DNA from 3 places in the Flaviflexus salsibiostraticola genome. Region 1 is predicted to be linked to each of the others. Evidence: riboswitches for the same ligand, from Rfam matches in the RefSeq annotation. Region 1 holds a riboswitch; each other region holds the start of a gene.
What was found. Region 1 has a riboswitch for S-adenosylmethionine ahead of EJO69_RS11925 (methionine ABC transporter ATP-binding protein). Riboswitches for the same ligand answer to the same signal wherever they lie in the genome.
Positions count from the first base shown of each region.

Region 2: linked by a shared signal. The riboswitch ahead of EJO69_RS10025 (hypothetical protein) and the one ahead of EJO69_RS11925 (methionine ABC transporter ATP-binding protein) in region 1 are both predicted to bind S-adenosylmethionine.
Region 3: linked by a shared signal. The riboswitch ahead of EJO69_RS03990 (LLM class oxidoreductase) and the one ahead of EJO69_RS11925 (methionine ABC transporter ATP-binding protein) in region 1 are both predicted to bind S-adenosylmethionine.

Region 1 covers NZ_CP034438.1:2,546,401-2,556,899, forward strand. Annotated here, with positions in the region: gene EJO69_RS11890 (DNA-directed RNA polymerase subunit beta') at 1-297, shown strand, start outside; gene rpsL (30S ribosomal protein S12) at 542-916, shown strand; gene rpsG (30S ribosomal protein S7) at 916-1,386, shown strand; gene fusA (elongation factor G) at 1,426-3,546, shown strand; gene tuf (elongation factor Tu) at 3,656-4,849, shown strand; gene EJO69_RS11915 (HAD family hydrolase) at 5,043-5,684, shown strand; gene EJO69_RS11920 (serine hydrolase domain-containing protein) at 6,058-7,308, shown strand; SAM riboswitch class I at 7,696-7,794, shown strand; gene EJO69_RS11925 (methionine ABC transporter ATP-binding protein) at 7,788-8,762, shown strand; gene EJO69_RS11930 (methionine ABC transporter permease) at 8,759-9,436, shown strand; gene EJO69_RS11935 (MetQ/NlpA family ABC transporter substrate-binding protein) at 9,502-10,332, shown strand.
Region 2 covers NZ_CP034438.1:2,151,004-2,161,502, reverse strand. Annotated here, with positions in the region: gene EJO69_RS10055 (NAD-dependent succinate-semialdehyde dehydrogenase) at 1-559, opposite strand, end outside; gene EJO69_RS10050 (alcohol dehydrogenase catalytic domain-containing protein) at 563-1,681, opposite strand; gene EJO69_RS10045 (FmdB family zinc ribbon protein) at 1,755-2,159, opposite strand; gene EJO69_RS10040 (N-acyl homoserine lactonase family protein) at 2,211-3,014, opposite strand; gene EJO69_RS10035 (helix-turn-helix domain-containing protein) at 3,115-4,917, shown strand; gene EJO69_RS10030 (IS30 family transposase) at 4,960-6,363, opposite strand; gene EJO69_RS10025 (hypothetical protein) at 6,617-7,096, opposite strand; SAM riboswitch class IV at 7,082-7,197, opposite strand; gene EJO69_RS12800 (GmrSD restriction endonuclease domain-containing protein) at 7,502-8,557, shown strand; gene EJO69_RS10015 (hypothetical protein) at 8,879-9,133, shown strand; gene EJO69_RS10010 (zinc-binding dehydrogenase) at 9,329-10,378, shown strand; gene EJO69_RS10005 (DUF2254 domain-containing protein) at 10,475-10,499, shown strand, end outside.
Region 3 covers NZ_CP034438.1:835,399-845,897, forward strand. Annotated here, with positions in the region: gene nadD (nicotinate-nucleotide adenylyltransferase) at 1-477, opposite strand, end outside; gene EJO69_RS03980 (glutamate-5-semialdehyde dehydrogenase) at 467-1,738, opposite strand; gene trxA (thioredoxin) at 1,833-2,201, shown strand; gene EJO69_RS03990 (LLM class oxidoreductase) at 2,356-3,255, opposite strand; SAM riboswitch class IV at 3,484-3,586, opposite strand; gene EJO69_RS03995 (MusI family membrane protein) at 3,804-4,430, opposite strand; gene EJO69_RS04000 (carbohydrate ABC transporter permease) at 4,432-5,340, opposite strand; gene EJO69_RS04005 (carbohydrate ABC transporter permease) at 5,337-6,182, opposite strand; gene EJO69_RS04010 (ABC transporter substrate-binding protein) at 6,270-7,613, opposite strand; gene proB (glutamate 5-kinase) at 7,931-9,031, opposite strand; gene obgE (GTPase ObgE) at 9,028-10,499, opposite strand, start outside.

The sequences.
Region 1 (10,499 bases):
GCCGCCTCCTTCCAGGAGACGACGAAGGTCCTCACCGAGGCCGCACTCAACGCGAAGCGCGACCCGCTGAACGGCCTCAAGGAGAACGTCATCCTCGGCAAGCTCATCCCGGCCGGCACCGGCCTGGAGAAGCTGCGCACCGCCGCCGCGGAGCCGACGACCGAGGCGCGCCTCGAGTTCGAGAAGATGACGGGCTTCATCCGCCAGGATCTCGATCCGTACGACGGGCTCGACTTCGGGTCCGGCCTCTACGGGACCGGCTACTCGGGCTACGGCCCGGCGTTCACCGGGAACTGATCGTGTCAGCGTAGAGCTGACCCATGATTGGCCTGTGTCGAGCACCACCGCTCGATGCAGGCCAATCCTTTGACCTTGGCTGAGCCATCCGGCTAATCTGATATACGGCGTTCGTTCTGACGAACGTTCCTCGCGCGCGGGAGTTGCACCCGCAGACGAGGAGACGGCTCGGCGTTGCTGCGATAGACCGGATCGTCACAGGACAGGTCAGTCCTTTATCCACAATTACTGAGCAGGAGATAGAGTGCCCACTATTCAGCAGCTGGTCCGCAAGGGCCGGTCAACGAAGCCAGGCGCCTCCAAGACGCCGGCCCTCCAGGGTAGCCCGCAGCGTCGTGGGGTGTGCACCCGCGTTTACACAACTACCCCCAAGAAGCCGAACTCGGCGCTCCGTAAGGTCGCCCGCGTGCGCCTGTCGACGGGCATCGAGGTCACCGCTTACATCCCCGGCGAGGGCCACAACCTCCAGGAGCACTCGATCGTGCTCGTTCGCGGCGGTCGTGTGAAGGACCTCCCGGGTGTTCGCTACAAGATCGTCCGCGGCTCGCTCGACACCCAGGGTGTCAAGAGCCGCCAGCAGGCTCGCTCTCGCTACGGCGCCAAGAAGGAGAAGAAGTAATGCCTCGTAAAGGCCCCGCTCCGAAGCGCCCGATCGTCGCCGATCCCGTCTACGGCCAGGAAGTCGTCACCCAGCTCGTGAACCGTGTTCTGCGCGACGGCAAGAAGTCCGTCGCCCAGGCCATCGTCTACGGCGCCCTCGCGGGTGTCGGCGAGAAGTCCGGCCAGGATCCCGTCGAGGTTCTCAAGCGCGCGATGGACAACATCAAGCCGTCCCTCGAGGTCCGCTCCCGCCGTGTCGGCGGTGCCACCTACCAGGTGCCCGTCGAGGTCAAGCCCGGACGCTCCACCACGCTGGCTCTCCGCTGGCTCGTCGATTACTCGAGGCAGCGTCGTGAGAACACGATGACGGATCGCCTCATGAACGAGATTCTCGACGCCTCGAACGGTCTTGGCGCCGCAGTCAAGCGCCGCGAAGACACGCACCGCATGGCCGAGGCCAACAAGGCCTTCGCCCACTACCGCTGGTAAGCGGCCGTCCGACCACCTCGAACCGAAGAGAGCTGAACAGTGGCACAGGAAGTGCTTTCCGACCTTACGAAGGTCCGCAATATCGGCATCATGGCGCACATCGATGCCGGCAAGACGACAACGACCGAGCGAATTCTTTTCTACACCGGCATCAACTACAAAATGGGCGAGACCCATGATGGCGCGTCGACCACCGACTGGATGGAAGACGAGAAGAACCGCGGCATCACCATCACGTCGGCCGCGGTGACCGCGTTCTGGAAGAACAACCAGATCAACGTCATCGACACCCCCGGCCACGTCGACTTCACGGTCGAGGTCGAGCGCTCGCTGCGTGTCCTCGACGGCGCTGTCGCCGTCTTCGACGGCAAGGAGGGCGTTGAGCCCCAGTCGGAGACAGTGTGGCGTCAGGCGGACAAGTACAACGTGCCCCGCATCTGCTTCGTCAACAAGATGGACAAGCTCGGCGCCAGCTTCGAGTTCACGGTCGGCACGATCCGCGACCGCCTCAAGGCGACCCCGCTCGTCGTGACCCTCCCCATCGGCGCCGAGAGCGAGCTCTCCGGTGTCGTCGACATCGTCCGCGAGGTTGCCTACCGCTTCCCGTCCGAGGACGAGAACGGTGAGAAGACCTACGGCACGCTCGTCGTCGAGGAGGAGATCCCCGCCGACATGCTCGACGCAGTCGAGGCCGCTCGCGCCGAGCTGCTCGAGTCCGTCGCCGAGACCGACGAGGACCTGCTCGATAAGTACCTCGGCGGTGAGGAGCTCACGATCGAGGAGATCAAGGGCGCCATCCGCAGGCTGACGATCGCAGGCGAGGCCTACCCGGTCTTCTGCGGCTCCGCCTACAAGAACATCGGTGTTCAGCCGATGCTCGACGGTGTCATCGATTACCTCCCGTCGCCGCTCGACGTGCCCGCCATTGAGGGCCACGCCGTCAACGACGAGGATGAGGTCGTCACCCGCAAGGCGTCCGAGGACGAGCCGTTCGCGGCCCTCGCGTTCAAGGTCGCCGTCCACCCGTTCTTCGGCAAGCTCACGTACATTCGCGTGTACTCGGGCAGGCTTGAGGCCGGTTCGCAGATCCAGAACTCCACGAAGGGCCAGAAGGAGCGGATCTCCCGCATCTTCCAGATGCACTCGAACAAGGAGAACCCGGTCGATGTCGCCCACGCGGGCCACATCTACGCCGTCATCGGTCTCAAGAACACGACGACGGGTGACACGCTCTGCGATTCGCAGAAGCCGGTCATCCTCGAATCGATGACCTTCCCGGAGCCCGTCATCCACGTCGCCATCGAGCCCAAGTCGAAGGGTGACCAGGAGAAGCTCGGCACCGCGATCCAGCGTCTCGCCGAAGAGGATCCGACCTTCTCGGTCCGCCTCGACGATGAGACCGGTCAGACCGTCATCGGCGGTATGGGCGAGCTTCACCTCGACATCCTTGTCACGCGCATGAAGCGCGAGTTCAAGGTTGACGCGAACGTCGGCGCACCCCAGGTCGCCTACCGCGAGACCATCCGTCGCAAGGTCGACAAGGTCGACTACACGCACAAGAAGCAGACGGGCGGCTCCGGTCAGTTCGCCAAGGTCCAGGTCGCCTTCGAGCCGCTCCCGCAGGTCGAAGACGGTCCGATGTACCAGTTCGTGGACGCCGTCACCGGCGGCCGCGTGCCCCGCGAGTACATCCCCTCGGTTGACCAGGGCATCCAGGCTGCGATGGAGAACGGTATCCTTGCCGGCTACCCGATGGTGGGCGTCAAGGCCACCCTCCTCGACGGCGCGTACCACGATGTCGACTCCTCTGAGATGGCGTTCAAGATCGCCGGCCAGGGCGTGTTCCGTGAGGGCATCAAGCAGGCCGATCCGGTCCTGCTCGAGCCGATCATGGACGTCGAGGTCCGCACCCCCGAAGAGTACATGGGCGATGTCATCGGCGATCTCAACTCTCGCCGCGGCATGATCCAGTCCATGGAAGACGCGACCGGCATCAAGATCGTGCGCGCCCAAGTTCCGCTGTCTGAAATGTTCGGCTACGTCGGTGACCTGCGCTCGAAGACGCAGGGACGCGCGGTGTACACCATGCAGTTCTCGACGTACGCGGAGGTTCCGAGGAACGTCTCCGAGGAAATCATCAAGAAGACCCGGGGCGAGTGAGCCTAGGTCGTTTGTAAGTAAAATAACCGACAGTAGATCGCTTCGCCCCTAGGATGCTCCTGTATCCTATGAAACGCAGTGAAACTACCCGAGTCCCCCAGGAGGACAAGTGGCCAAGGCCAAGTACGACAAGTCCAAGCCGCATATGAACATCGGCACGATCGGTCACGTCGACCACGGTAAGACGACGACGACCGCTGCCATCTCCAAGGTTCTTGCGGACAAGTACCCGGACCTGAACGAGTTCACCCCGTTCGACCAGGTCGACAACGCTCCCGAGGAGCGTCAGCGCGGCATCACGATCAACGTTTCGCACGTCGAGTACCAGACCGAGAAGCGTCACTACGCGCACGTTGACGCCCCCGGTCACGCCGACTACATCAAGAACATGATCACCGGCGCAGCCCAGATGGACGGCGCGATCCTCGTTGTCGCAGCCACCGACGGCCCGATGGCCCAGACGCGCGAGCACGTTCTTCTCGCCCGCCAGGTCGGCGTTCCGCAGCTCATCGTTGCGCTGAACAAGTCCGACATGGTCGACGACGAGGAGATCCTCGAGCTCGTCGAGATGGAGGTCCGTGACCTTCTCTCCTCGCAGGGCTTCGACGGCGACGACGCTCCCGTCATGCAGATCTCCGCTCTCAAGGCCCTCGAGGGCGACGAGAAGTGGGTCAAGGCCATGGAAGATCTCATGGAGCAGGTCGACAACTACTTCGTCGACCCCGTCCGCGAGCTCGACAAGCCCTTCCTCATGCCGATTGAGGACGTCTTCACGATCACTGGTCGCGGCACCGTCGTCACCGGTCGTGTCGAGCGTGGCCAGCTCCAGATCAACTCCGATGTCGAGATCCTCGGCATCAAGGAGAAGCCGATGACGACCACCGTCACCGGTATCGAGATGTTCCACAAGCAGATGGATCACGCCGACGCCGGCGAGAACTGTGGTCTCCTCATCCGCGGCATCAAGCGCGAAGAGGTTGAGCGCGGCCAGGTCGTCTGCAAGCCGGGCACCATCACCCCGCACACCAAGTTCGAGGCGCAGACCTACGTGCTCAAGAAGGAGGAGGGCGGCCGTCACAACCCGTTCTTCTCCAACTACCGCCCGCAGTTCTACTTCCGCACCACGGACGTCACCGGCGTCATCACGCTGCCCGAGGGCACCGAGATGGTCATGCCCGGCGATAACACTGAGATGACCGTTGAGCTCATCCAGCCCATCGCCATGGAGGAGGGCCTCGGCTTCGCTATCCGCGAGGGCGGCCACACCGTTGGTTCAGGCAAGGTCACCAAGATCCTCGCCTGATGATCGGTTAGATCTCTCTCGTATGCCCCGGCTTCGGTCGGGGCATACGTGTCTCTCGGGCGGAGGCACTCGTCGCGGTCGTGGTCGCGGCCATGGTCTCTGGCCTGACAGACCCGTGTGTGGGCAGCGGTTGCCTCTGAGGATTGGTGACGGTTGGCGAATGGGGGAGAGGGCCTCGAGTACCCTGGACCGTATGAACCTCCGTGACGTCTTCCGCGCCTGCGGACTCGAATCAGAACCCGCCGCCATCCTCTGGGACATGGATGGAACCATCACCGATACCGAATCCCAATGGGTCGCCCTGTCGAAGAAGGTCGTCGAACGCCGGGGCGGTCGATGGTCGGGGGAGGACGAGGCTGCCCTTCACGGGTCGTCGACTCAGGCGCACGCCGAGTATCTGCACCGCATCCTCCAGCGGGATGGAGGCGATGCGGCGGAGCCGATGGTCCTCTTCCAGGAGGTCGCCGATCTTATGGCGGAGCACGTCTATCCTGACCCGGACCTCATGCCGGGAGCCGTTGACCTTCTCGATGCGTTCCACGGAGCGGGGATCCCGCAGGCCCTCGTGACCGCGACACCCATCCACCTCGTCGGTCCCGCCATCGACAGCCTGCCGAAGGCCTACTTCTCGGCACAGGTGACGGGCGACGAACCACTCCCCGGCAAGCCGGACCCGGCACCCTACGCGACTGCCATGGACCGACTCGGGGTCGAACCAGCCGACTGCCTCGCCTTCGAGGACTCCATCCCCGGGGCCACATCCGCACGCGGTGCCGGTGCGACCGTGGTGAACGTGATGAAGTTGGAGCTCAGGGTCCTCGCGGCTCTGCTCTGACCCTCGGCAGCCGATCTATCCGACACCCTCGGCGGCATAGACTTCCCTGCTCCGCGCAGCCGCGGTCGCCCAAGGGCGCGTCGGCGGCCGGCTCCTTCGCGCACCAGTGGGGCCACGACGTTCGGGATGGTCATGGGTCCTCGGCCGAGGCCGCATGAGGAGCCGGTGCCATCTGCTCTGTTGGTCAGATACTCGTCAGGCTGAGAACCTTCGCGGCATCCCCGCCTTCACTGCGAAAGCCGCCGATTGCACCCACTTTTCCTGAACCGTTGACCCTGGCTCACGTGGTCGCATACTGTCAGAAAAGGCCCGCCTATGGGATGTGCCACGGGCCAGAGGATCAGCACACTGACGTGCTGAGAATGGAGACAACGTGAACAACATCGTGACTGTAGACCCCGAGAGCGTGGGGATGTCCAGTGAGTACCTGGCCAACATCGACAGGTTGGTCGAAGGACACATGGACGAAGACGCCTACCAGGGCATGGTCGTCCTGGTGGCCCGCCACGGGAAGGTGTGCTACTTCAAAGCCTTCGGCAAGGCAGACGACGACGTGCCGATGCAGACGGACAGCATCTTCCGGCTCGCGTCGATGTCCAAGGTTCCCACCGCGGTTGCCGTCATGCAGCTGTGGGATCAGGGTCTGATCTCGCTCTCCGACCCGATCTCGAAGTTCATTCCGGCCTTCGCCGATGTCAAAGTCGCGGAGCTCAACAACTGGGGTGAGGTCAAGCTCGTCACCCCCAAGCGTGAGATCACCATCCACCACCTCCTGTCGATGACCGCCGGTATGACGAACTCGTGGTGGTACGACCTGTTCACGCCACAGAACTACCGTGTCGTGCCGAAGCTCTACGCCGAGGCCGGGCTCATGGACGATCTGAACGCCCCGCCGATCACGCTCGAGAGCAACATCGACATCCTGGCGAAGATGCCCCTCATGTCCCACCCAGGGGAGGCCTTCGACTACTCGAACAACAGCGTCGACACTCTCTGTCGCCTGGTCGAGATCGTGTCGGGCATGGATTACGACACCTATCTTCGGAAGAACATCTTCGAACCGCTCGGCATGAACGAGACGTGGTTCTTCCCTCCGAAGGATCAGTGGGACCGCATTGCCGCCGTCTACTGGGCCGGCCGCGACGAGAAGCAGGTGGGGACTGCCCCGCTCGGCATGGGCAATCTCGGCCCGGATTACACGTTCAGCGAGCACCGGACCTACTTCAGCGGCGCCGGCGGGCTCCACGGAACCGCGTCGGACTACTTCAGGTTCGCTCAGATGCTCCTCAACAAGGGTGAGCTGGATGGTGTCCGCATCGTCAGCCGCGCAGCGGTGGAGCAGATGACGTCGAACCAGATCGGCGACCTCACGAACTGGCAGCTGACCCAGAACAAGTGGGGCTACCAGGTCGACCTCCAGGAGGGCGTCAACGCACCTCCCGGATCGATCCACTACCTCGGTGGAAAGGGCGCCTACAGCTGGCAGGGCTTCTTCAGCACGAAGTTCGTCAACAACCCTGAGCGGGACACGGTCATCCTCACCATGTCGACGCCGGGCTTCGACGGGGCGCTGCCGCAGAACCTCCGCATCATCGCCGCAGCCAATGCGGCCGTAATCGACTAACAAGCCTGCTTCGGTACGCCGAGGACGACCTCAGCGGTCCACGGGCAGGAGATGCCGCGAAGCGGCCGGTGTGGGATGTCGTGTTGAACGATGTCCACGCCGGCCGCTTTGAGTCTGATGGGGTTGCGGCTCAGCTCCGAGATGCGCTCGGGCGAATTGGAACGTGCTGGACCATATTGTCATCCGTCAACGGTCGGGCTCTGAGACCCTCTGCATTCTTCTGTCCGGCGTGATGATCTGGCTCACCGGTCTCGCCATGGCCCGGGCCGTCCCATAGACTGAGCGCTCCGGCGGGAGAGCTTTCGCTGGCAGGCTCTGGCTCGTCGAGGTCAATACCGCTATGTGAGACATGCGGTCGCGTCTCGGCACGGAGCGTGTCTAATTAGATGACCATCAAGAGCAGCTGAGAGACCTGGCTCGCAGAAGCTGCAGCAACCGAGAGCGTTCGGTGCTACCGCCAGGACCGATGGAGGAGATCGATGATTACGCTGGACGGAGTCCGCAAGGTATACCCGGGGCCTGTTGTTGCCCTCGACGGTATCGATCTCTCGATCCCCGCCGGAGAGATCCACGGCATCGTCGGCCAGTCGGGTGCCGGCAAATCCACCCTCATCCGCTGCCTCACCGCGCTGGAGAAACCGTCCGAAGGTCACATCTGGGTCGACGGACAGGACCTGTCCGCGCTCGGCCCGAAGGAGCTGCGGATCGCGCGCCGCTCGATCGGCATGGTGTTCCAGGGCGGCAACCTTCTCGATGCCCGCACGGCGGGCCAGAACATCGCCTACCCGCTCAAGGTGGCGGGCCTCGACCGTGGCCACAGGCGCGAGCGGGTCCAGGAGCTCCTCGACCTCGTCGGCCTCGGGGACCGCGGCAATTCATATCCGTCTCAGCTCTCGGGCGGACAGCGACAGCGCATCGCCATCGCGCGAGCTCTTGCGGCGCGCCCGGCTGTACTGCTGTGCGACGAGCCGACCTCGGCGCTCGACACGCAGACCACCGACCAGATCCTCACCCTCATCAAGGACGTCCGCGACCAGACCGGCGTCACGGTCGTCATCATCACGCACGAGATGTCGGTCGTCCGGGATACCTGTGACAGCGTCACCCTCCTCGAGAAGGGCCGCGTCGTCCAGTCCGGCAACGTCGGCGAGATCGTCGCCGACACGGCGTCGCGCCTCGGTCGTGCGATCGTGCCGCCGCCGCGGGTCGATGACCCGCCGGAGGGCAAGGTGCTTATCGACGTCGCGTTCACATCCCGGCCGGGCGAGCCGTCGAGCTCGCATGTCCTCGGCGTCATCGCCGAGCTCGGCGGGGATGTCACGGCCGGCACGTTCGAGACCCACGGGGCGAACCAGGTCGCCCGGCTCGTCATCGCGACCGACCCGACGAGGGCTGCCCAGACGGTGGCGACCCTGAGGGCGCAGGGCATCGACGCAGAGGAGCGTGCGGCATGAGGACAGAGATGCTGTGGTTCGATCAGCCCGTCATTCAGAACTCCCTGTGGAGTGCGACGGTCGAGACCCTCCTCATGGTCGGCTGGTCGACACTCGCGACCGTGCTTCTCGGGCTTCCGCTCGGCATTCTCCTCGTGACGAGCGCGAAGACCGGCATTCGCCCCGCCCCGGTTCTCAACCAGATCCTCTCGGCCGTCGTCAACATCGGCCGGTCGATCCCCTTCATCATTCTTCTCATCATCCTGCTGCCCGTCACCGACTGGGTCATGCAGACGAACATCGGCTGGCGGGGAATGGTGTTCCCCCTCGCGGTCGGGTCGATCCCATTCTTCGCGCGCCTCGTCGAGACGAACCTCCTCGCTGTCGATACCGGGAAGATCGAGGCCGCGCAGATGATGGGGGCGACGCGCACCCGGATCATGGGCGACGTCATTCTCCGCGAAGCCATGCCCGGCATCATCCAGTCGATCACCGTTCTCGTCATCACGATCATCGGCTTCTCGGCGATGGGCGGCACGGTCGGCGGCGGCGGACTCGGTGCGCTCGCCTACAACTACGGCTACCAGCGGTACTTCCTCGACGTCCTCATCATCACGATCGTCGTCATCATCGTCATCGTTCAGATCGTCCAGACGCTCGGCGACATGCTCAGCCGGTACGTGGACCACCGCTGAGTCGCCGCGTACCGGGAAGCAAGAACTCACACATCCTGTCACCACCCACAAAAGGAACAAGAACTATGCGCCGTACATTCATTGCGCTCGCAGCCGCTGCTGCACTCACTCTGACCGCCTGCTCCTCCGATGCGGAGACCGCCGAGGAGACGACCGCCGCCGAGGGCGAGACCGTCACGCTGACCGTGGGCGCCTCGCCGGTGCCGCACGCCGACATCCTCGCCTTCATCGACGAGAATCTCGCCGCCGAGGCCGGGATCGATCTCGAGATCGTCGAGTACTCCGACTACGTCCTGCCCAACCGCAACCTCGACTCGGGCGAGCTGGATGCGAACTTCTTCCAGCACGTGCCGTACTTCGATGTTCAGGTCGAGGAGAACGGCTTCGAGTTCGAGCACGGCGAGGGCATCCACATCGAGCCCTACGCCGTCTACTCCGACTCGCTCGAGTCCCTCGATGAGCTCGAGGACGGCGCGAAGGTCTCTCTCGTCAACGACCCGTCGAACCAGGCCCGCGCACTGTGGCTGCTCGAGGACAACGGCCTCATCACCGTCGACAGCTCGGTTGAGAACCCGACGATCTACGACATCACCGACAACCCGAAGAACCTCGAGTTCGTCGAGGTCGAGGCCCCGAACCTGCCCCGCACCCTCGACCAGGTCGCAATCTCCATCATCAACGGCAACTTCGCACTCGAGGGTGGGCTCGTCCCGTCTGAGGACGCGATCGCCATCGAGTCCGGCGAGGACAACCCCTACGCCAACATCCTCGCGTGGCGCACCGACTCGGACAAGGCTGATGCGATCCAGACGCTCGAGGAGCTCCTGCACTCGCAGGAGGTCGCCGACTTCATCACCGACACCTACCCGAACGGTGAGGTCGTCCCCGCCTTCTAAGGGGTGACGCATGATGGGGCGACCGGCACTGCCGGTCGCCCCATCGTCGTATGCAGAGTGGGCGGCGTCGTGCGCGAAGGCAGTGTGGTGAGCGGGACACGGATAGTGAGGTGGCCGCGGGTTCTCGGGCGCCCACGGAGGCTCGCGAGAAACCGACCGACGGCGGC
Region 2 (10,499 bases), 400 kb from region 1:
CTGTGCATCCCGCCGCGAGCGCCGGACCGATTTTCCGAGTGCCCATCGAAAACGGGAAGTTCCATGGGGTGATGAGCAGCGAGGGGCCAACCGGCTGAGAATAAACGAGGACATCCTGGTCAGGAACAGCGGGGGCGGGACGGAAACGTCCGGTGGTCCGCACCGCCTCCTCCGAGAACCAGCGGAGGAACTCTGCTCCGTAGTTCACTTCACCGTAGGCTTCGGCAAGCGGCTTGCCCATCTCCATCGTCATCGTCAATGCAAGATCGTCGGCACGCTCGTGGCAGAGCTCGTATGCGCGCCGAAGTATCTCTGACCGGTGCCGTGGGGTGGTCGCGGCCCAGTCAGCGGCGGTGGCGCAGGCCGCGTCCAAAGCATCCATCCCGACCGCGGCGGCATTGGCGCTCGCGATGGCGATGATCTCCTCCCCCGTTGCTGGATTCTCGACGGATAAGTCTTTCTCACCGCCGATGAAGTCTCCGTTGATGAACGAGCTGGTCGGCATCCTCCCGATCAGGCTGTCGATTGTGGCGGCGTCGATTGGTGGCGTCAGTGGCATGGTCTACTCTCCCTCACTGTCGAAAAGGATGACCTGGCGGACAGCGTTGCCATCGGCGAGCTCGTCCATCGCCATATTGATGTCCTCAAACCGGATGATGGACGAGATCAGCTCGGCGACCGGCAGTTTTCCTTCCAGATACAACTTCGCATACTCCGGAATGTCGCGGGAGGGAACGGCTGAGCCAAGATAGCTTCCGACGACGGTCCGAGCAGCTGCCGTCAGGTTGAGCGGGGCAATCTCGGACTTTGCATGTGCGGGCGGCAGCCCGACGGTGACGAGCATTCCTCCGAAACCCATGGCGTTATAGGCGGTCTCGAAAGCTTTGACATGTCCGGCAGCCTCGATCACGCGGTCGGCGGTGATGCCCTGCTCCGCCACTTCCTGTGGGGTGTACACCCGGTGGGCGCCGAGCTCCTTCGCCCGCTCAAGCTTCGACTGCAGTGCATCGACGGCGATGACCTCTTGAACATCCTGGGCGAGTGCAGTGATAAGGGCTGCCATGCCGACCCCACCGAGCCCGACCACCATAACGGTGTCCTCTGGCGAGGGCTTTGCGGCGTTGAGGACCGCGCCCCCGCCGGTCAGCACCGCACATCCCAGCACCGCCGCAATCTCCGGCGGAACCTCACGGTCGACGACAACGGCGCTGCGGTAGTCGACCACGGCGTGTGTGGCGAACGCGCTCACTCCGAGGTGGTGGTAGACCTTCTCACCGTTGCGCTCGAGGGCGATCTCTCCCGACATCATGACACCATCGTTATTGGCCTTCGAGCCCACCGAGCACGGCAGCTTACCGTCGGTCTGGCAGGCCTTGCACTCACCACATCGGGGCAGGAAGCTCATCACTACCTGATCCCCAATACTGAAGCCCGTCACGTCGGAGCCGATCTCTACGACCGTGCCACAGGCCTCGTGGCCGAGCAGCATGGGAACGGGCCGCGGACGGTTACCCTCGACGACGGAGAGGTCGGAGTGGCATACCCCGGCCGCATCCATTCTCACCAGGAGTTCTGTCGCGCCAGGGCCGGTGAGATCGAGTTCGACAATGGCGAGAGGTTCCGACCGTTCATACGGACGTTCGCGACCCATCTCTTCTAGGACTGCTCCGCGGATTTTCATCGCTCTGCCTTTCATGGGGCTGGTAGTGGGCTTGCTTGATGACCCCACGAGGGGTGGAGGCTATGGGCTGGCGTCAGGGATTGTCGGTGGGCGAGGTGGTTCCGAAGGTCTCCTGTGCCAGCTGGGCGGCAATGGCATCACCCGCTCGCACGGGTTCGGAGGCGAAGGCTCCCTCGTGGGCGAGCACCGGCCTGCGGTCACCCGCGAGCTCAGGGTATTTCTCCTCCAGCTTCTCCCGCTCAACCATCTTCGTGTGCCAGGAGCGGATCAGCTCCTTGTCGCCGTTGCGGGTTCCCCGCCAGGTGGTGGGCATGTCGTCGCGCGAGGGACCCGGCGAGGCGGCGCCCCCGATGGCGACCCGGGCGGGAATGCGGGCTGTGGCAGCCCCGCATTCGCACTCCGGATTGTCGGAGAACATCGAGGGCAGCACCGCCTCGAATCGATGCCCGCCCGTACACTTCAGGTCGTACCTGATCATGGCCTGCTCCTTATGCGTGCGTGTCGCAGCCGCGGCACGCACCTGGTCGGTCTAGCTGTAGAAGCCGTTCGGAGCGATCTTCATCGACTCCCGCTGTGTAGAGTCGTGGCCGAAGATGACCTCTGCTCCTGTCTGCTCTTGAATGCGGCGAAGCTTCTCGACTGATTCGAGCCAGCCGACAGAATCCCACACGATGCCGGCGCCGATGGCGGGCGGCCCCCACGAAGCACCCATGTACACCGCGTCGGAAGTGAAGATCTTGGTTCCATCGTTCGGCAGATCGACACGAAGGCTCATCGTGCCCCACGTGTGGCCCGGGGTGAAGATAACGGAGACTCCCGGAGCGATTTCCGTGTCCCCGTGGACTGCCTCCATGTTGAGACCATCGAAGTCGGATACGAGGTGGGCTCCCTTGAACGCGCCGTCAATCGTCTTAACACCCTCGATCTCATCCGACTGCACGAGGATCCGAGTCTTGCCGTTGTCGAACATCTTCGCGTTGGCCGCGTGGTCGAAGTGCAGATGCGATAGGACCAGAATGTCGATGTCGTCTGGGGTCAGCTCCAGATCGGCCAAAGCAGAGTCGATGAAGCCGGGACCCGCGGGGTCCTCCTGTACGGGAAAGAAGTCCTGGAAGCCGGTTGGCGCCCACCGCGACTCCCAGTCGCGCGGAACGCCGGTGTCCCACAGAATCCTGCCGTCGTCGGTTTCGATGAGGATGGCATGCGTCGGACATTCTCCCCACGCTGCGGGCTCATGCTTATGGTGTCGGTCCTTGATCGTATTACCAGCCTGGAGCAAAAGCCACGTGTGGTCGCACTCCATGATTCCTGTTGATAGGAAATGCAGCTTCATGGTGATCCTCTCTGATCGAAGGTCGCAGACAGCGAACCATGATTCAGACCCTAAACGTGAAGTGGCGCACACTCCATAGAGACAATTACACTCTTTCGATATGGGCGATAGAGAATTCTCCACTCGGCTCGGGTGGCTCGAGCACCGAAACCGCGTTCTTGACGCGGTCACCGCGATCGCCTCCCTCATGGCGGCGAACCACGACATCGACATGGTGCTCGACCGCATCACCTCCCTCACCAGAGATCTCACTCGATCCGACCTCGCCTACATCTCTCTCAACGACGCCAAGGAGACCTTCATCCAGTACTCCACCGGCGTGCGCACACGGGAGTACCAACAGATCCGAATGCCGCTCGGCACGGGCGTGCTTGGGAAGGCTGCAGTCGGCCACGGGACCGTGCAGACTTCTGACTACCTGATCGATCCGGCAATCATTCACCTGGAAGTCATCGATGAGATCGTCCGCCGGGAGGGAGTCCGCGCCATACTCGGGGTCCCCATCATGGTCCACGGCACGCTGCACGGCGCTCTCCTTATCGCAAACCGCCGGCCCGGAAATTTCTCCCCCACGATCGTCGACACAGTGTCAACCATCGCCCGCCACACAGCCGTCGCTCTCGATCAATCCCGCCGGTTCAGGAGAGTCAGCGCCGCGCTTGCCGGTCTCAGAGTGAGCTTCGATGACAGCGCCGAGCGCCTGCAGGCGCTCCAGACCGTCGTCGATCTTGACGCGCTCCTGAGCGAGAGCCTCGCCCAGAGAAAGGGCGTCGAGCATTTCGCCCAGACAGCGGCCAAGGCTCTCGGGGCCGACCTCGCCATTCTCGACGCCCAGGGCTCCGTCGTGGCGAGGGGCACAGTCCACGCAATGCCCGACCTGCCAACCTTCGCTGCCGACGTCGGGCGCCAAGCCTACATTTCAGGGCGACCGGTGATCCGCAACCAACTGACGGCCGCAGCCGCCACGTCAAACTCCGAGCACCTGGGCACCGTTGCCGTCTTCGAAGCAGTTCCGGACCAGCTCCTGCCACGGGTGACGCGAACGGCCGTGTTCCTCGGAATACTCCTCCTCTTCGAGCGAACCCAGAGAGGAGAGGAGCGGCAGCGTGACCAGGCACTGCTCGATGACCTCCTCCAGGGCAGGCGACTCACATCGTCGGGATCTCAGAGGCTCGACTCCCTGCTTCTGGGCGGCCCAGCTTCAGTCGCAGTTGTACAGACCGACGACGCGACGGGCACCCACCTCGACAGGGCGATGCGAGATGCCCTCACACTGAGCCTCAGGGAGCACGGGGTCAGCAGCCACCAGATCCTCGCCGTTGAACACCACGACCATCTCTGCATCCTTCTTCCGAGAGTCCCATCGGAAGCCGTCCTTCAGAGTTTCATCGCCCGCTCCGGGTCAAGGACTGCGCAGATCCAATGCGCGCTCGGAGGGGAGGTGGCCCATGGAGGCGACTTCGCCCCTGCGCACGCACTCGCCCTTACTGCCATGGCTGCCCTCCAAGCGCTCGGACCCTCCCACCGCATCTACAGAGCAGATGACCTCGGCTCCCTTGGAGTCATCCTCGCCGCCCAGAGGGACGATCCCCACGCGTATTCGCCACTGACAGAGATCCAGGCCCTGATCTCCTACGATTCCAAGCACGGTACGGAGCTCACACGGACCGCCTGGGTCTATACCGAGCAGCGCGAGAACATTAAGGCAACAGCTCAGAACCTTGTCGTCCACGAGAACACTGTCCGGCAGAGACTCGCCCGCATCGGCGATCTCCTCGGCTCGGACTGGCAGGAGACGCCTCGCTCCCTCGATATTCAGCTCGGGCTGCGCATATGGTCCCTGAAGTCTCGAGGCCCCTCCGTGGAGCATTCCAAACCAACGAGCTGGAGTCGCACACTCTGACCCCTTGAACGTCGTCCAGGACCCGCAGCGCACAGTGTGGGTTCAATCGGTCGTTGCAACACTGCTGTTCAGGGTTGATTGTAGCTGCTCGGTCAGTACCTCGGTGGGAGTTCGAAATCCCAAGATTTTTCGGGGTCGGTTGTTCAGCGCTAGAGCGACGGCTTCGAGGTGGTGGGCGTCCCACCTGGATAGGTCGGTGCCTTTGGGGAAGTACTGGCGCAGGAGCCCGTTGCTGTTCTCGTTCGTGGGCCGTTGCCAGGGCGAGTGCGGATCGGCGAAGTACACCTTGGTGCCGGTATCGAGGGTGAAGGCAGCGTGGTCAGCCATCTCGGTACCTCGGTCCCACGTCAGCGTGCGGCGCAATTGCAGCGGCAGACGGGTCATTGAGGTTTGCAGGGCTGTGTTCATCGCTTCGGCTCCGTATCCGCCCAGAGCGGGTCCGTTCTTGGTGGGAGCAACTTTGCCCCACCGGGGGTCTCGGGGCAGGTGCACCAGCAGGATACTGCGAGAGCGTCGCTCCACCACGGTGCCGATGGCCGAGCGTCCAGTGCCGATGATCAAGTCTCCTTCCCAGTGTCCTGGCACAGCGCGGTCTTCGGCTTCGGCAGGGCGCTGGGATATCATCACCGCCTTGGTGACGTGCCCGTGGGGTTTGTTCCTCCGCTGGGTCCGTGCCCGAGGTTTACGAACTGCCCGCCCAGTGCGCAACGCCGCGACGAGCTCTCGTTTGAGTGCCCCACGTGCCTCGATGTACAAGGATTGATAGATCGCTTCATGACTGATTCTCATGCTCTCATCATCAGGGAAATCGATCTTCAAGCGCTGCGATATCTGTTCCGGACTCCACGCAGTGAACCACTTACGGTCCGCCCGGTGCGGCTTGCCCACACCCTTCCACGCCGGGGTGTGCGGACCGGGCACGACTTGATCGTCCTCGTCGTGGAGCATCCCGGCAAGCCGATCCTCCACGTACTGTCGAAGGCGTAGGTTGGTGGCGAGCTTAGCTACCTTTGGGCGCTTCGCCGCTTCCTGGGCCTTCCACTGGGCCACCACAGCGCGATACCCCCGATCACCATCGCGGGTAGCGGCGTTTCGTCGCAGCTCCCGAGAGATCGTCGAAGGATCTCGCCCCAAGCGGCGAGCGATCTCGCGCACCCCCGTCTCCTTCGCGTTCAAGATGGCGATCTCCTCACGCTCTTCAAATGACAGATACCGCCCCGTAGGCTCATCTAGGCTCAAAGGTCTCATCCCACCAGCATGGCCGAACCACCTGGTTCCCACCGGCACTGACACCCCCACCCGCACCGCAGCCTCCGCGGTAGTGATACCAGTAGCGATCAACGTCCAGAACTGACGCTGCACCGCCCGCGACGGGGCCGGCCGCCCTGGGGACCGCATCGGTGGACGCAACGCCCGATCCGCACGCCACTGACGACGCACCTCCATTGGCATATCACTGGTCTTCTTACTCCAGTCCGCAGTAGCCATCGTCTTACACCTCTTTCATCAAGGTGTTGCGACAATCGATTGAATCCGCCCAGACTCCCCAGCGTGCAGTGAATCACCATGAGCACCGTCAGCAGTGCGGCCGTCGCATGCTGGACGGATGGCAGGTGACTGTCTCTGCTCCCGATATGTGGACGCGGGGAGCAGAGACAGGAGTTAGATGAAGAAACCGGCAGACGCGGCCATCAGCCGCTCATTCCGAACGCCACCTGAAACTGCAGGGATTATCGCCGCTTTCCGCCAGCGACAGCAGGTAACCCACGCCATCGACTTCAACCCTGAGCAGCCAGTACCGCTTACACCACTCCGCTTCAGCGTCGGGCAAGAGGTCGGGCACTTCGGCGATTTTTCCCAGTTGTGCGGCATTGTGGTTCCAGCGGCGCCACGTGCCTGACTCAGTCACAAATTCAATGTAGTTGCCGTCAACCGCGAGAACACGCGCCGGCACCCAGTCCGTGCTCAGCCCAGCGTGTCGTGCATGGATCGCGTGAATAGTGTGGCCGGGCCGGTAGTTCGTGCATCTCGTCCCGAGAGGGGCGATGCCCACCTTGGTTCCATCTTGGGCAGTGACGAGGACAGCGGTCGGCTCAGTGCCGCTGTCCGACTGAGCCTCGCGCTCAGTGGGGGGATTGTGGTCCACCATGAATTGATCCTTATACTCGCTGAATTCCACCCGAGCTCATGCTCGGGGGCAGATCTTCCCTCAGGGGCACCGTGTGCGATAAGCGGTTGCCAGTCGACAAGCTGAGAGGCTTCACGTCGAACTTCTTGATCTGATGCGATCGTATCAGCGGTTCACAAACTTAGCAACCGTGAACTGGCTTCACGTTGGACTCACCTGCAAATGGGCGCGGCACGCAGATCCATCAGTCCATGAGATCCACACTCCCGTACGGAGTTTCTCGGGAACCGCGCACGTTTACTCACTGACCCCGATCCCCCAGCGACTCAATCAGAACAACACGGAGTTCATAGAGTTCACGGCTCTCGGGTATTGGGCGCCGCCCGATTCTGCCCCCTCGTGCGGCTACGTTTGACTTGTTGGTAACTCACACCCGTAGAAGGCTGGGGACGTAGCGTGAAGAAGTTGTGGTGGATCCTGGGTGCGATCTTCGTCGTTGGCGCTGGACCCGCAATCCTTTCGGATGACATCACTGAGGCCGCCGACGAGAGCGACGAAACCTCGGTGGCAGTGGTTGAGCCGGGTCCGACGACTGAGGAGCCGGAGCCGTCGCCAGAGTCGAGGGAAGATTCCACCTCGATCGAGCTCGAGGTCGAGACCACTCCCGCACCGGTGGAGCCTGAACCCCTCACTGCACCGGCGAATGCCGAGGGCCAGCTGGCGGCAGACGTCGTGCTCACACTCGAGGTCAAGGGCCGCGCGCCGAAGACCGGGTATGACCGTGACCAGTTCGGCCAGCGGTGGGCAGACACGGACCGAAACGGCTGCGACACCCGCAATGACATTCTCGACCGAGATCTCACAGACAAGACCTACAAGCCCGGCACGAGGAACTGTGTTGTCCTGACCGGCACCCTCATCAGCCCCTACACGGCCGAGATCATCTCCTTCCAGCGCGGCCAGGACACCTCCTCAGAGATTCAGATCGACCACGTCGTCGCCCTCTCCGACGCCTGGCAGAAGGGTGCTCAGCAGATGTCGGCCGGCGATCGCGAGCTGTTTGCCAACGACCCGCTCAACCTCCTCGCGGTGGATGGCCGCAGCAACGCCCAGAAGGGCGCGGGCGATGCCGCGACGTGGCTTCCGAGCAATAAGTCCTACCGGTGCGACTACGTCGCACGCCAGGTCGGAGTCAAAGCCAAGTACGGCCTCTGGGTGACGGCGGCCGAAAAGGACGCCATTCTCCGTATCCTCGCCGACTGCCCGAATCAGACGATCCCCGAGTCGGGAGCTTTTGTGCCGGTCGAGGCAGCCCCGGTGGCCCCAGCCCAGGAGGCTCCGGCACCTGAACCTGCTCCCGCACCCGCGCCAGCCCCTGCCCCTGCGCCCGCGGACGTGTACTACGAGAACTGCACGGCGGCGCGCGCCGCCGGAGCGGCGCCTCTCTACGAAGGCCAGCCGGGCTACCGGACGACTATGGACGGCGACCGCGACGGCATCGCCTGCGAATAGTCGACCCCGCTGTTCCCGGCTTCGCCATCTGGGCGGGACCTATCTCGAGCTTCCGCCCCATTTGAGAGTCCACCGCCGATGCACCCCGACTGACCTGCGGTTCCTGTTATCTGCCAGTCTAATTTCACGCGCCCACCCGGCGTGGAATTGCCCGGCCCCACGGCTTTCTGGATGGGGCACTCTCATGTCCGAATTGGGAAGTTCGGGGTCGAAAGTCCCGCGGGGCCAAGTGCCCTCAACGTCCGGGATTTCCCGTCATAACGTCGAAAAAGATCAGGTCACAGGAGCGCAGCGAACCAATCGCGAGGATACTCCGCGGGAATGGACCCGGCGGAGAGTCCATCGCCGAGGCACTGCCGCTCAAGCATCACGGACCTGCCCAGACGCCTGGGCTGCGTCGCCGCAGCCCTCGACGAGCAAGAAAAGGTCGTCCTCGCGGCTGGCGTCAAGCCGAAGGTCGTCCTCGAAGGCGCCGAAAACCTCGCACCCGAGGTGTTCCGGATTGGGGATGCGAAGGAGGCGCGCAACGCCGTCTCCGCCATCTGGGAGGGCGCGAACTTCGCTCTCAAGCTCTAGCAGCTCAGTCACGCAGGGTCCTGGCCCTGCGCGACTGCCACATCAGCCCGCCGGTACTCTCGCGTCCGGCGGGCTGATGGCATTGGCCTGACACACTGTTGAGTTCACCCTGCTTGCGACCTTCACGCCATGCCGGGCGGCAGCCGACTTCTGTGCCGAGTAGGGTGAGATGAGGTCAAGCCGGAAGGATGCAACATGCTGGCATACGAGTACCAGAGCGATGGAGTCATGAGGGTCGTCGAGCGTGACGATCCCCGCCCACAGGAGGGCGAGCTCCTCATCGATGTCGCCGCCGCAGGAATCTGTGGAACGGATCTGAAGATCGCACGCGGCGAGCACCGCTTCTATCCCCCGGGCACGACGCGCGTCCCTGGCCACGAGACCGTCGGCGTCGTTGCCGAGAATCGCAGCGGCGATGATCGCTTCGCCCCCGGTACTCCGGTCGCGGTCGCACCCAACATCGCCTGCGGGCATTGCCGGCCCTGCCGTCGCGGGCTCGGCAACCTCTGCGAGAACTACGAGTCGGTTGGGCTGACATTCGATGGCGGGTTCGCGTCGCAGCTCCTCATCCCGGCCGCAGCCGTGGCGAACGGCAACGTCATGGTGGTCCCAGATGGACTCGATCTGTCGATCGCCTCGTTGACAGAGCCCATCGCCGCAGTCGTCCGCGGTCTGCGCCCTCTCACCGTCACGTCGGATGACACGCTACTCATCTGCGGTGCGGGCCCGATCGGCCTCATCGCCCTCCTCGTGGCCAAGCACCGCGGCGTCGGACAGGTCATCGTCAGTCAGACGTCACCGCACCGGAGGAGGATCGCCAAGCAGCTGGGCGCTGACCACACGATCAATCCCCGCGAGCGCGACATGTCCGAGCAGGTCATGGAGCTCACCGACGGTGCCGGGGCGGACGCGATCATGGTCGCAACCCCCGTCGGCCAGGTGTTCACAGATGCTCTGCGGTCAGCGGCCAAAGGCGCCCGGGTCAGCTTCTTCGCGGGCCTTCCCTCTGGGAAGGGCGAGATCCCGCTCGACGCGAATCTCATCCACTATGGCGAGCTCATCGTCACCGGATCGACCGCGAACACGAACGCAGACAACGAGGAGGCACTCGCACTGCTTGCAAGCCAACCGGATCTGTTCGCTCCCCTCATCACCGCCAGCTTCCCCCTCGAGGAGGCGGACAGGGCCTTCGAGGCCGCCAAGGGCGGCGAGCACCTCAAGGTGCTCATCGAACCCCGCCGCTGACGGTCACCCCACTGCGTTGATTCCCTCCGCCGCTGTCTGAACAGCGGCGGAGCCGTTTCTCCACATCCCGCTCCCATCGGATGACAGAATCGCCCCATGAGCGACGCGAACGATGACACGC
Region 3 (10,499 bases), 900 kb from region 1:
CCTGCTCACACCCACAAAATGGGCGAGCTCCCACAGGTCGGAGGCATCCTTCCAATCAAGGATCTGGGGCAGGACGTCCGCGCCGGTGATGAAGAAGAACTCATCGTCTGGATAGATCTCCCGAAGGTCGCGCAGCGTGTCGATCGTGTACGTGAGGCCCGGCCTGTCGATGTCCACTCGTGACACGGAGAAGCGGGCGTTCGACGCTGTGGCGATGACCGTCATGAGATAGCGATATTCGGCCGGCGATACCTCGCGCTCCTGCTTGTACGGCGGCTCGCCGGTCGGAACGAAGATGACCTCATCGAGCCCGAAGCGATGCTGGACCTCGGATGCGGCAACGAGGTGGCCGTGGTGGATCGGGTCAAAGGTGCCGCCCATCACACCGATTCGGCGATGCAGCTGATCGTTCGGATGCGGAGCCTCGATCCATGCGAGGTCGTGCTCCGCGGTGACCGGGAAGCCGCTAGCGGACATGCCCCGACCCTTCAACGACACACGTCGTCGTCGTGAGCTCAGCGAGGCCCATGGGCCCGCGTGCGTGAAGCTTCTGGGTTGAAATGCCGATCTCGGCGCCCAGTCCGAGCTCGCCCCCATCGGTGAAGCGCGTCGAGGCATTGACCATGACCGCCGCTGAGTCGATTGCGGCGACGAACCTGTTGGCGTCTGCGACGGAGTCGGTGACGATTGCCTCCGTGTGCCCGGACGAGTGGCGATCGATGTGGGCGATCGCCTCATCAACCGACGAGACGACAGCGACTGCCATATCGAGCGACAGGTACTCCGTGTCCCAATCCTCGGCTGTCGCATCCTTGATCAGCTCGAGGCTGACGCCCGCCTGCTCGGCGAGCGATCGAGCCGCCTCATCGACGTGGAGCGTCACTCCCCTGTCGGCCAGAGCGGCGAGAACTGCACCCCCGTGTTCGAAACCCTCATGCAGCAGGAGCGTCTCTGCCGCATTGCAGACACCGGGGCGGTGCGTCTTTGCATTGACGGCGATGGCCACGGCCCTGTCCCTGTCGGCATCCGCGTTGATGAAGACATGGCAGTTGCCGACGCCGGTCTCGATGACGGGCACGGTCGAATTCGCGACGACCGATTGGATGAGGCCGGCTCCGCCGCGCGGAATGAGGAGATCGATGTAGCCCCGCGCGGCCATGAGCTCCGTCGCGCCCTCGCGGCCCCACTCGTCCACGGATGCGATGGCGTCGGACGGAATGCCGACAGAGTCGATCGCCTCCCGCATGAGCGCGACGAGAACGACGTTCGTCTGCTCGGCGGCGGAGCCGCCGCGCAGCAGGACGGCGCTTCCCGCCTTGAGCGCGAGACAGGCCGCATCGACCGTCACGTTCGGACGGGCCTCGTAGATCATTCCGACTACGCCCATCGGCACGCGCACGTTCCGCACGGTGAGCCCATTGGGAAGTGTCCTGCCTGCAACCACCTCGCCGACAGGGTCCGGCAGGGCGATGAGCTGGCGCACGGCATCGGCGATCCCAGCGATCCGCGATTCGTCGAGGGTGAGCCGATCGATGAGCGCATCGGTCAAACCGACCTCGATACCACGGGCGATGTCCTGCCCGTTCGCCTCGGTGATCTCTTTCGATCGCTCCTCCAGGAGCACGGCGATTGCCTCCAGCGCGGCATTCTTCTCGGTCGTCGAAGCGCTCCTGAGCACGCGTGCCGCGCCGCGCGCCTTCGTCGCCAGCTCCCGTACAGCGTCTCGTGTGTTCGTCATGAGAGTAAGCGTATAGGGAATTATTCACGGGTCCAGTCCGTTACAGCCGACGTATCACCATTCATGGGAAGCAGACGACAAGAGGAAGCTGGACATGGCGACAGTAGAGATCACGAAAGACAACTTCAACGAGACCATCAAGGAGGGCACAGTCTTCCTCGATTTCTGGGCAGAGTGGTGCGGCCCGTGCCGCCAGTTCGCGCCCACCTTCGAGGCGGCCTCGGAGAAGCACGAGACCGTGACCTTCGGCAAGGTCGACACGGAGGATCAGGTCGAGCTCGCTCAGGCGTTCCAGATCATGTCGATCCCGACGCTCATGGTCTTCCGGGATGGCATCAAGCTCTTCGAGCAGGCCGGAGCCGTTCCCGCCTCGGCTCTCGAGGACCTCATTGCCCAGGCCGAGAAGCTCGACATGGACGCGGTCCGCGCGCAGATCGCGGAGCAGCAGACCACCGAATCCTGATCACAGACATGAAGGAGCGGGCCCCGTTCGGGGCCCGCTCCTTCATGTCGGGCATCGATCGACGCGATCTCCGCTGTCGCGTCAGCTCGCCTGCTGACGGCAGGCCTGCGGTTGACGAGAACTGCTGAGCGATGCAGAGATTGTCGACACTCCCCTACTCTGCAGATTCAGCGGTGCGCCGCGCCTGGAGAAGTGGCAGCACTCCGCAGACCGTCGAGGCGAGATCGGTCGGAAGCGAGCCGGGCAGAATCGTGAACGCGTCGGCCGCACCGAGCGCGAGCCAGGACTCGATATGGTCGGCCACGTCGTGCACGGTACCGAGGACTCTCGCCGAGCCCTCTGCGTAGCGGTCGGCGCCGATGGCAGTGATGAGGTTCGCCCGCTCCTCCGCGTCCATCGCGCATGCGGAGACGATCATGAACAGATCTGAGGTCACCTGGAGATCGCGGCCCTCCTCGAGGGCAGCCGACCGCAGCGAGTAGCGGATCTCGCGGGCCGTATGCGGATCGGCTTCACGCAGGCGGACGCTGTCGACGACCGCTCCGAGGGCGCCGAGGTCGATTCGCGAAGCGGTGTCGCCGGTCAGGGCCACCGTGACGGGGTTACCGTTCCTCCGCGCCCTGTCGATCAGGGAGAGAGCCGAGTCGAGGTCGCCGTCGGCGACATGGATCTCAAGACCGACCTCCGTATCCTTGACGGCGGCGAGAGCCTCCTCGCAGCCGCTCGCTGCGGTCACCGCCGCATAGATCGGGCCCGTGATCCTCGAGGTGAGCTTGACGGCAGCGCGCACTGGATCAAGCCGGCAGTCGCGAATGTGGAGATCGGAGCGGAGCAGGAAGCTCGAGCCGAGGGTGACAGCGGCGAGACCATCGGAGATGGCGGCGCTCGTCATCGAGGCGAGTCGGTGCAGGTTGCAGGATTCGACGGGGAAATCCTCCCCGAACTCGGAGGAGGCGTCAAAGACCTCCGCTCCGAGGGTCGACAGGTCAATGCTGATCGACGGGATCTTGTAGCCAACGCGGGATTGTCGTGATGAGGGCAGCTGGATTGTCATCGAATGTTCCTTGGGTATAGCAGAGCCGCTCCGTGAGGAGCTGAATGAAGGTGCATAGAGCGATGCGGGAGATTCTCCCGGGCGGATCCAGTTGGCCGGATCAGGCCATGGACTTATGCCACATACGCATTCGACGAAGATGGAACGGAGCCGATACTCGCTGCCCGGCCGTCTGGATGTTATTCGTCAATGCCATGTTATTTTCCTTCGTGCTATCCACCGCGGACGGTGCGTCGCTTGCCGATTGAGGCCTGGTCGTCACCCGGGGCACCCCTCGCACGTGAGGGGTTGTCGACCAGCTAGCCGGGGCTTGTTGCTGGTTCTCTGGACCGCCGCCAGGATAACACGGGCACTGGTCCAGATGTCAAGATGCTGTTGACCAGCAATTGAGATACCTTCCAGTAGGGCGCCTGTTTGCGACTGAAACCGCTGCGGTACGCACTGTCGGGCCAGACCTAATCCACCAGATAACGGACAAACCCACCCGCTATCGGGGTGGGTCTGTCTTCTGCAAATCAGTGCAAGTGAACTACATCACATAGTCGCGCTTAGGACACCTGCTTCTTGAGTGGGCCCGAGAACATGAGCGCATGCATGTACAGGATCGCGGCGGGAAGGATGATGAGGTTACCGAAGACGAGTAAACCGAGCACATCGATCGACAGGTACAGGATAAGCGGCTGAACGAGCAGCAGGCCGAGAGCGGCGAGGGTGCGTGGGAGGTGGCGGATCGCGAGAAGCGCCGCGCCGCGCACCACGCGTCCGAGTGGACCCATCTGCTCGCTCAGCAGCGGGAAGATCCATACCGCGAAGCCGGCCAGAAGGACGATGCCCGTGAGGACGACGACGATGACTGCATTGCCTGCCACGCCGAGGTTCATGCGGCTGATCGCCCAGATCTCCCAGGCCGACACGGTGAAGAGGGTGAGGAGTACGAGCCAGACGAGAGTCGACCGCCAGAACGTCGACCGGAATCCGGACCAGAACGCTCTCGCCGGCGACGAACCTTCTTCTCTTGCCTGCTGCAGCAGCGCCCTGTGGGCTCCCGTGACGGCGGCACCCGCCGTGACGATCGGAATGCTGAAGGCGATGAGCAGCAGGTTGACGATGACGGTGTCGGCGACAGTGACGAGCCCGTTGTAGAGCTTCGAGTCGGGTGCGAGCCACCCTCCCATATCAGCCCTTGACCGAACCGGCGACGACACCTTCGATGATGTGCTTCTGCGAGAACAGGTAGAAGATGACGATCGGGATGATGGCGAGAACGAGCATGGCCATCATCGCCCCCATGTCCCTATTGCCATTGGAGCCGACAAGCATCTGAACCACGACAGGGATCGTCTTGTACCGCGTCGAGAGTCCGATGACGAGATAGGGCAGGAGGTAATCGTTCCAGATCCACATCGCGTTGAGGATCGCGACGGTGACGGTCGTCGGCTTGAGGATCGGCAGGACGACGCGGAAGTAGTTCTGAAGCGGTCCGCACCCGTCGATGTAGGCGGCCTCTTCGATCTCGAGCGGTATGGATTTGACGAAGCCCGCGAAGATGAAGACCGACAGTCCGGCGCCGAACCCAAGGTAGAGGACGACCATGCCGGCCGGGTTGTTGAAGTGGAGCATGTCCGCAATCTTCACAGTCGGGAACATGACCATCTGGAACGGGATGACCATGGAGAAGACGAACATGTAGTACAGGAGCGAGGTCCACCAAGTTTTGACACGGGTGATGAAGTAGGCGGTCATCGCCGTCAGGAAGACGATCGTGGCGACCGAGGAGACGGTGATGACGAAGGACCAGAGGATCGCCTCGAAAAAGCCGGTCCGTGCCAGCCCCGTCGTGTAATTCTGCAGCCCAGCCCACATCTCCCCGAGCGGAAGGGCGAACGGGTCGGAGCTGATCGAGAACCGCTGCTTGAAGGAGTTGAGGACGATGAAGACGATCGGCCCGAGGAAGACGATGAGGAGCAGCGTGAGGACCACGTAGTAGAACGAGTGCCGCGCCTTCGACCCGCTCTCCTGGACGTTCTCGTCCGGTGTGAGTGTCGGATCTCCGATCGATCCGACCGGCTGTGCGATGGTGCTCATGCTTCGACCTCTCTGCTCCGGGTGGCCCGTAGCTGCAGGAACGCGATGACGACGACGACGATGACGAAGACAACTGCCTTGGCCTGGCCGACGCCCTCCTGGCCCATGCGGGCGAACATCGTGTTGACGATGTTGAGGGCGACCATCTCCGTCTTGGCCTGCGGCGCGCCGTTGGTCAGCGCCAAGTTCTGGTCGAACAACTTGAACGAGTTCGACAGCGTGAGGAAAACGCAGATCGTGATGGTCGGCATGATGACGGGAATGGTCACGTGCCTGAGCGTCTGCCAGCGGGTTGCGCCATCGATCTCGGCCGCCTCCGTCAGCTCAGGTGGGACAGCCTGGAGTCCGGCGATATAAATGATCATCATGTAGCCGACCTGCTGCCAATTGATGAGGAGGATGAGTCCGACGAAGCCGTACTCCCATCGAGAGATGATCGTCGTTCCGTAGTTGGCGAGGACGGCGTTGATCATCGACTGCCATGTATAGCCGAGGACGATTCCGCCGATGAGATTCGGCATGAAGAAGACGGATCGGAAGAAGTTCGTGCCTCGAAGCTTCTGCGTGAGAAGCCTGGCGATCGCGAAGGCGAATACGTTGACGGAGATGATCGCGACGATGACGATGAGGAGGGTGAACTGGAAGGAGTTCGTGAATCCCTGGCTCTCGTCGAAGACCCGGCCATAGTTCTCGAGGCCGACCCATTCGGCATCGGTGATCGTTGTGAAGCTCGCGAACGAGAGATAGATGCCGATGAGGAAGGGCAGGAGGAAGGCGATCGTGAACGCGATTCCTGTCGGCGCTACGAATATGGGGACGTATTTCTTAAGTGTTCTCTGCATCGCTTTCGTCTCCGCTGGTGCTGTCGCGACTGTTCAGACGGTGGTGTGCCGGGGCGGGCGGCGCCCGCCCCGGCACTCGAGGGGTCATCAGCCCAGGTTGGCCTTTTCGCGGGCCCAGGAGTTGACGAAGGTGTCGACGACCTCGTCCCACTCGACATTGCCGGAGGCGTACTGAGCCAGAGCCTGGCCGAAGTCCTCCTTGAATGCCTGCGAGGGGAACGTGGTGAACACCCACGGGATGGGTTCACGGTCGGGATCCGTCATGTAGGCGTTGATCTCGACTGCGAGCGGGTCGCTCGGAGTGCTGTCGCCGAAGGACTTGAACGGCGCGATGAAGCCGAGGTCCTCCGTCACGTACTGCATGCCCTCCTCCGAGCTGAAGAGCCAGTTGACGAAGTCGATCGTGGCCTGCTGGTCAGCCTCAGAAGCGCGGGCGTTGACCGCCATGAAGGCCTCGGTGCCGATGTTGATGCCCTTCGACTCCTCCCCCTCGACTCCGGTGTAGATCGGCATGAACTTGATGTCCTCTTCGGCCACCACGTTGCCTTCGATGTCCTTGATCTGGCTCCAGGCCCAGTTGCCGTTCTGGACCATGGCGACCTTGCCCGTCGCGAACTCCTGCATGGAGTCCGTGACGGTCTTGGACGGGGTGAGCGCGGGCTCGACGGTCGAATTCTCGAGGTAGAGGTCGAAGATGTTCTTGTAGTTCTCAGCGTGGGTGAAGCCGATCTCCTCCATGTCCGTCACACCCGCCTCCTCGTACTCCCAGTAGACGGGAATGTTGGCGAGGTGAGTCTGCCAGCGCCACTCCTCGCCCGTTGCGAGCGAGGTTGCCGCGAAGACACCCTCGATCCCGAGCTCGTCTGCGCGGGCCTGCATGTCCTCGACGACCGCCTTGAAGGAATCGAAGTCGCTGATGTCGTCCATCGACGACGCCTTCGCCCCGTCCATCGCGAAGTAGTCCTCGAAGATGGCCTGGTTGTAGATGAGGCCATAGCCCTCAACTGCGAGCGGCACACCGTAGATCTTGCCGTCCTCGCCCTTGAGTGCGAGGCCCGGATCGTTGAGGTCCTGCGCGAACTCAGTGTCGTCGAGCTCGAGCGCGTAGGACTGCCAGTTCTTGAGGCCCATGGGGCCGTTGATCTGGAAGAGCGTCGGAGCCTCAGACTTCGTCACCTCAGACTTGAGGGTCTGCTCGTAGGTTCCGGAGGCTGCGGTCACAACCTTGACCGGCACGCCGGTCTCCTCCGTGTAGGCGGAGGCGATCTCGTTGTAGGTCTCCTCAGATTCGGGCTTCCAGTTGAGGAAGTAGACCGAGCCGTCTGCGGCGTCGCCGGACCCGCCCTCGTCATCGTTCCCGCACGCGGCAAGGCCGCCGAGAGCGAAGGCACCGGCGGTGACCAGTGCAAGCGCCCGCTTTGCGTTTCTCATGTGTGTCCTCCCTTGGACATCAAAAGGAACCAACGGCACCATTGCCGTCAGCATGTCTGCCGGACGCCCTCCAACGCTTCTGTCAAGGATGTCCAGAACATGATTGCCATCATAATGGCACACGAAAGGCCACCGCTCCAAGCCGTTGGGCCCACGCCGCTTCGGACCTTTCTGCAGGGCCGACCTGGGAGAATACCCCGCGAGAATTCCCTGCCATCGTGCGACTTCAGCCGTGCGGGGCGATGGCTTCAGCGCCCGGGCGAGCCGACTGTGGTGAATCTCATTCGTCTGGGGCGGCAGTGCCCCGGAGGCCCCGCCTAATGGCGCAGGAGAACCATGTCATCGACATGGACGGCAGGGCGACCCGCGCCGGACTGTCCGGCCGATTCCCGCAGCCGCTCCGAATCCCAGCCGGCCAGGCCTCGAGCCACGAGATCGCCGCCCGGGCCGATGATGTCGATAGGATCCCCCGGGTCGAACGTGCCGACGACGTCGGTGATGCCGACGGCGAGCAGCGACTTCCCGCCGGACTCGAGCGCGGCAACCGCACCCGCGTCGAGACGCACCTGACCGTGGGACTTCGCCGCGTGGGCGATCCACAGTGCTCGCGCATTCGATTTCTGTCCCGTTGCCGCGAACCACGTGCCGACCGACTCGCCATCGAGTGCGGGACGCAGATTCTCGGCCGAGGTGACGAGTGTCGGAATGCCGAAGGCGGTCGCCATGCGTGCGGCCGTCACCTTCGTCGCCATGCCCCCGGTCCCGAACATGCTTCCCCGCCCGGTGATCGAGTAGTTCTCCAGCTCCGACATGTTGCCGACGAACCGGATGGGCCGTGAGCCGGGCTCCGTTGGGGGCCCCGAGTAGAGCCCGTCGACATCCGTGAGAAGGATGAGGACGTCGGCGTTGATGAGGTGGGCGATGATCGCGGCGAGCCTGTCGTTGTCGCCGAGCCTGAGCTCGGTCGTCGCCACGGCATCGTTCTCGTTGACGATCGGGACGATCCCCATCGTAAACAGCTTCTCGAGTGCGAGACGGGCGTTGCGGTAATGGGTTCGCCTGATCACATCATCGGCCGTGAGAAGAACCTGGCCGATCCCGATCCCGCGCTGCGCGAAGCGCTCACCGTAGGCGCTCATGAGGTGGGGCTGGCCGACCATGGCAGCCGCCTGAAGGCCGGACATATCCGTCGGCCTTGTCGCGATGCCGAGGTGTCCGACACCGGCTGCGACGGCGCCGGACGAGATGAGGGCGAACTGCTGGCCCCGGTCATAGGCGTCGGATAGTGTCTCCGACAGCGATTCGAGGGCCGGCCAGTTGAGCGTTCCATCCACCTTCGTCAGCGACGACGAGCCGATCTTGACGACGAACCGGGGTGCGCTCGGGACGAGCGCCCGGTTGGCGAGCGCCCGGTTCATGCGTCGGGGTCCGTCCAGACCCCGGAATCCCGCTCCATCCAGAGCTCCTGCCGGGCGGCTTCCTTCGCGTCCATGCGCTCGTGGAACGATTCGCGCTTATCGCGCCGCGTGGGACGGTCAGCCTGCTCGAAACGGAGATCCGTGCCTCGAGGGCCGAGAAGCTCAGCACCTGTCGACATTGTCGGTTCCCAGTCGAAGACGACGCCACCCTCGACGGGGCCGATGACGACCGCGTCACCCGCAAGCGCCCCCGCCTTCGCAAGGGCCTCCTCGATGCCGAGCTTCGCGAGCCTATCCGAGAGGTATCCGACCGCCTCATCGTTGGCGAAGTCGGTCTGGCGGACCCAGCGCTCGGGCTTGTCGCCGACCACCTGGAACAGGGGGCCGTCCGATCCGCCGAGCCTATGAATGGAGAACTCCTGGACAGAGCCCCGCGGCCTCGGTCGCAGCATGATCGGGGCGGGCTCCTCCTCCGGCATCTCCGCCCGAGCCTTCTCGACGAGAGCGGCCAGGGCGAAGGAGAGCTCCCTCAACCCGTCTCGGGACACCGCGGAGACGATGTGGACCGGATACTTCTGTCGAAGGTCTTCCGCCACGAACTCGGCGAGCTCACGAGCCTCGGGAACGTCGGCCTTGTTGAGGACGATGAGGCGGGGCCGCTCCATGAGCGGCTGGTGACCGAAGGTTGGCGGGATCTGGCGCGAGTAGATCTCGAGCTCGTTCTCAATGATGTCAAGGTCAGACTCGGGATCGCGTCCGGGTTCGAGTGTCGCACAGTCGAGGACGTGGACGATGACCGCGCAGCGCTCGATATGGCGGAGGAACTCGAGGCCGAGGCCACGTCCTTCGGAGGCTCCCGGGATGAGGCCGGGCACGTCCGCGATCGTGTAGCGGACACCCTCAGCATCGACGACGCCGAGGTTCGGCACGAGCGTGGTGAACGGGTAGTCCGCGATCTTGGGCCGCGCGGCGGACATGGCGGCGATAAGGGAGGACTTGCCTGCCGACGGGAAGCCGACGAGAGCGACATCGGCGACAGACTTGAGCTCGAGGACCACGGAAACCTGCTCGCCCGCGTCACCCAGCAGAGCGAATCCCGGGGCCTTCCGCTTCGGCGAGGCGAGGGCCGCGTTGCCGAGACCTCCCTGGCCGCCCTTGGCCAGAACGAATCTGGCGCCGGGACCGACCAGGTCGGCAAGGACATCGCCGTCGAGGGTCTTGACGACCGTGCCGGACGGAACGCCGAGGACGAGGTCGTCACCGCTCTTGCCGACCCGCAGATCGCCCTCACCGGGCTTGCCGGAGTCGGCACTCTTGTGTGGCGAGCGATGGTAGCTGAGAAGAGTCGTCACCTGAGGGTCGACTGCAAGAATGACGTCGCCGCCCCTGCCACCGTTGGCCCCGTCGGGGCCGCCGAGCGGCTTGAACTTCTCGCGGCGCACCGATGCGCACCCGTTGCCGCCGTTGC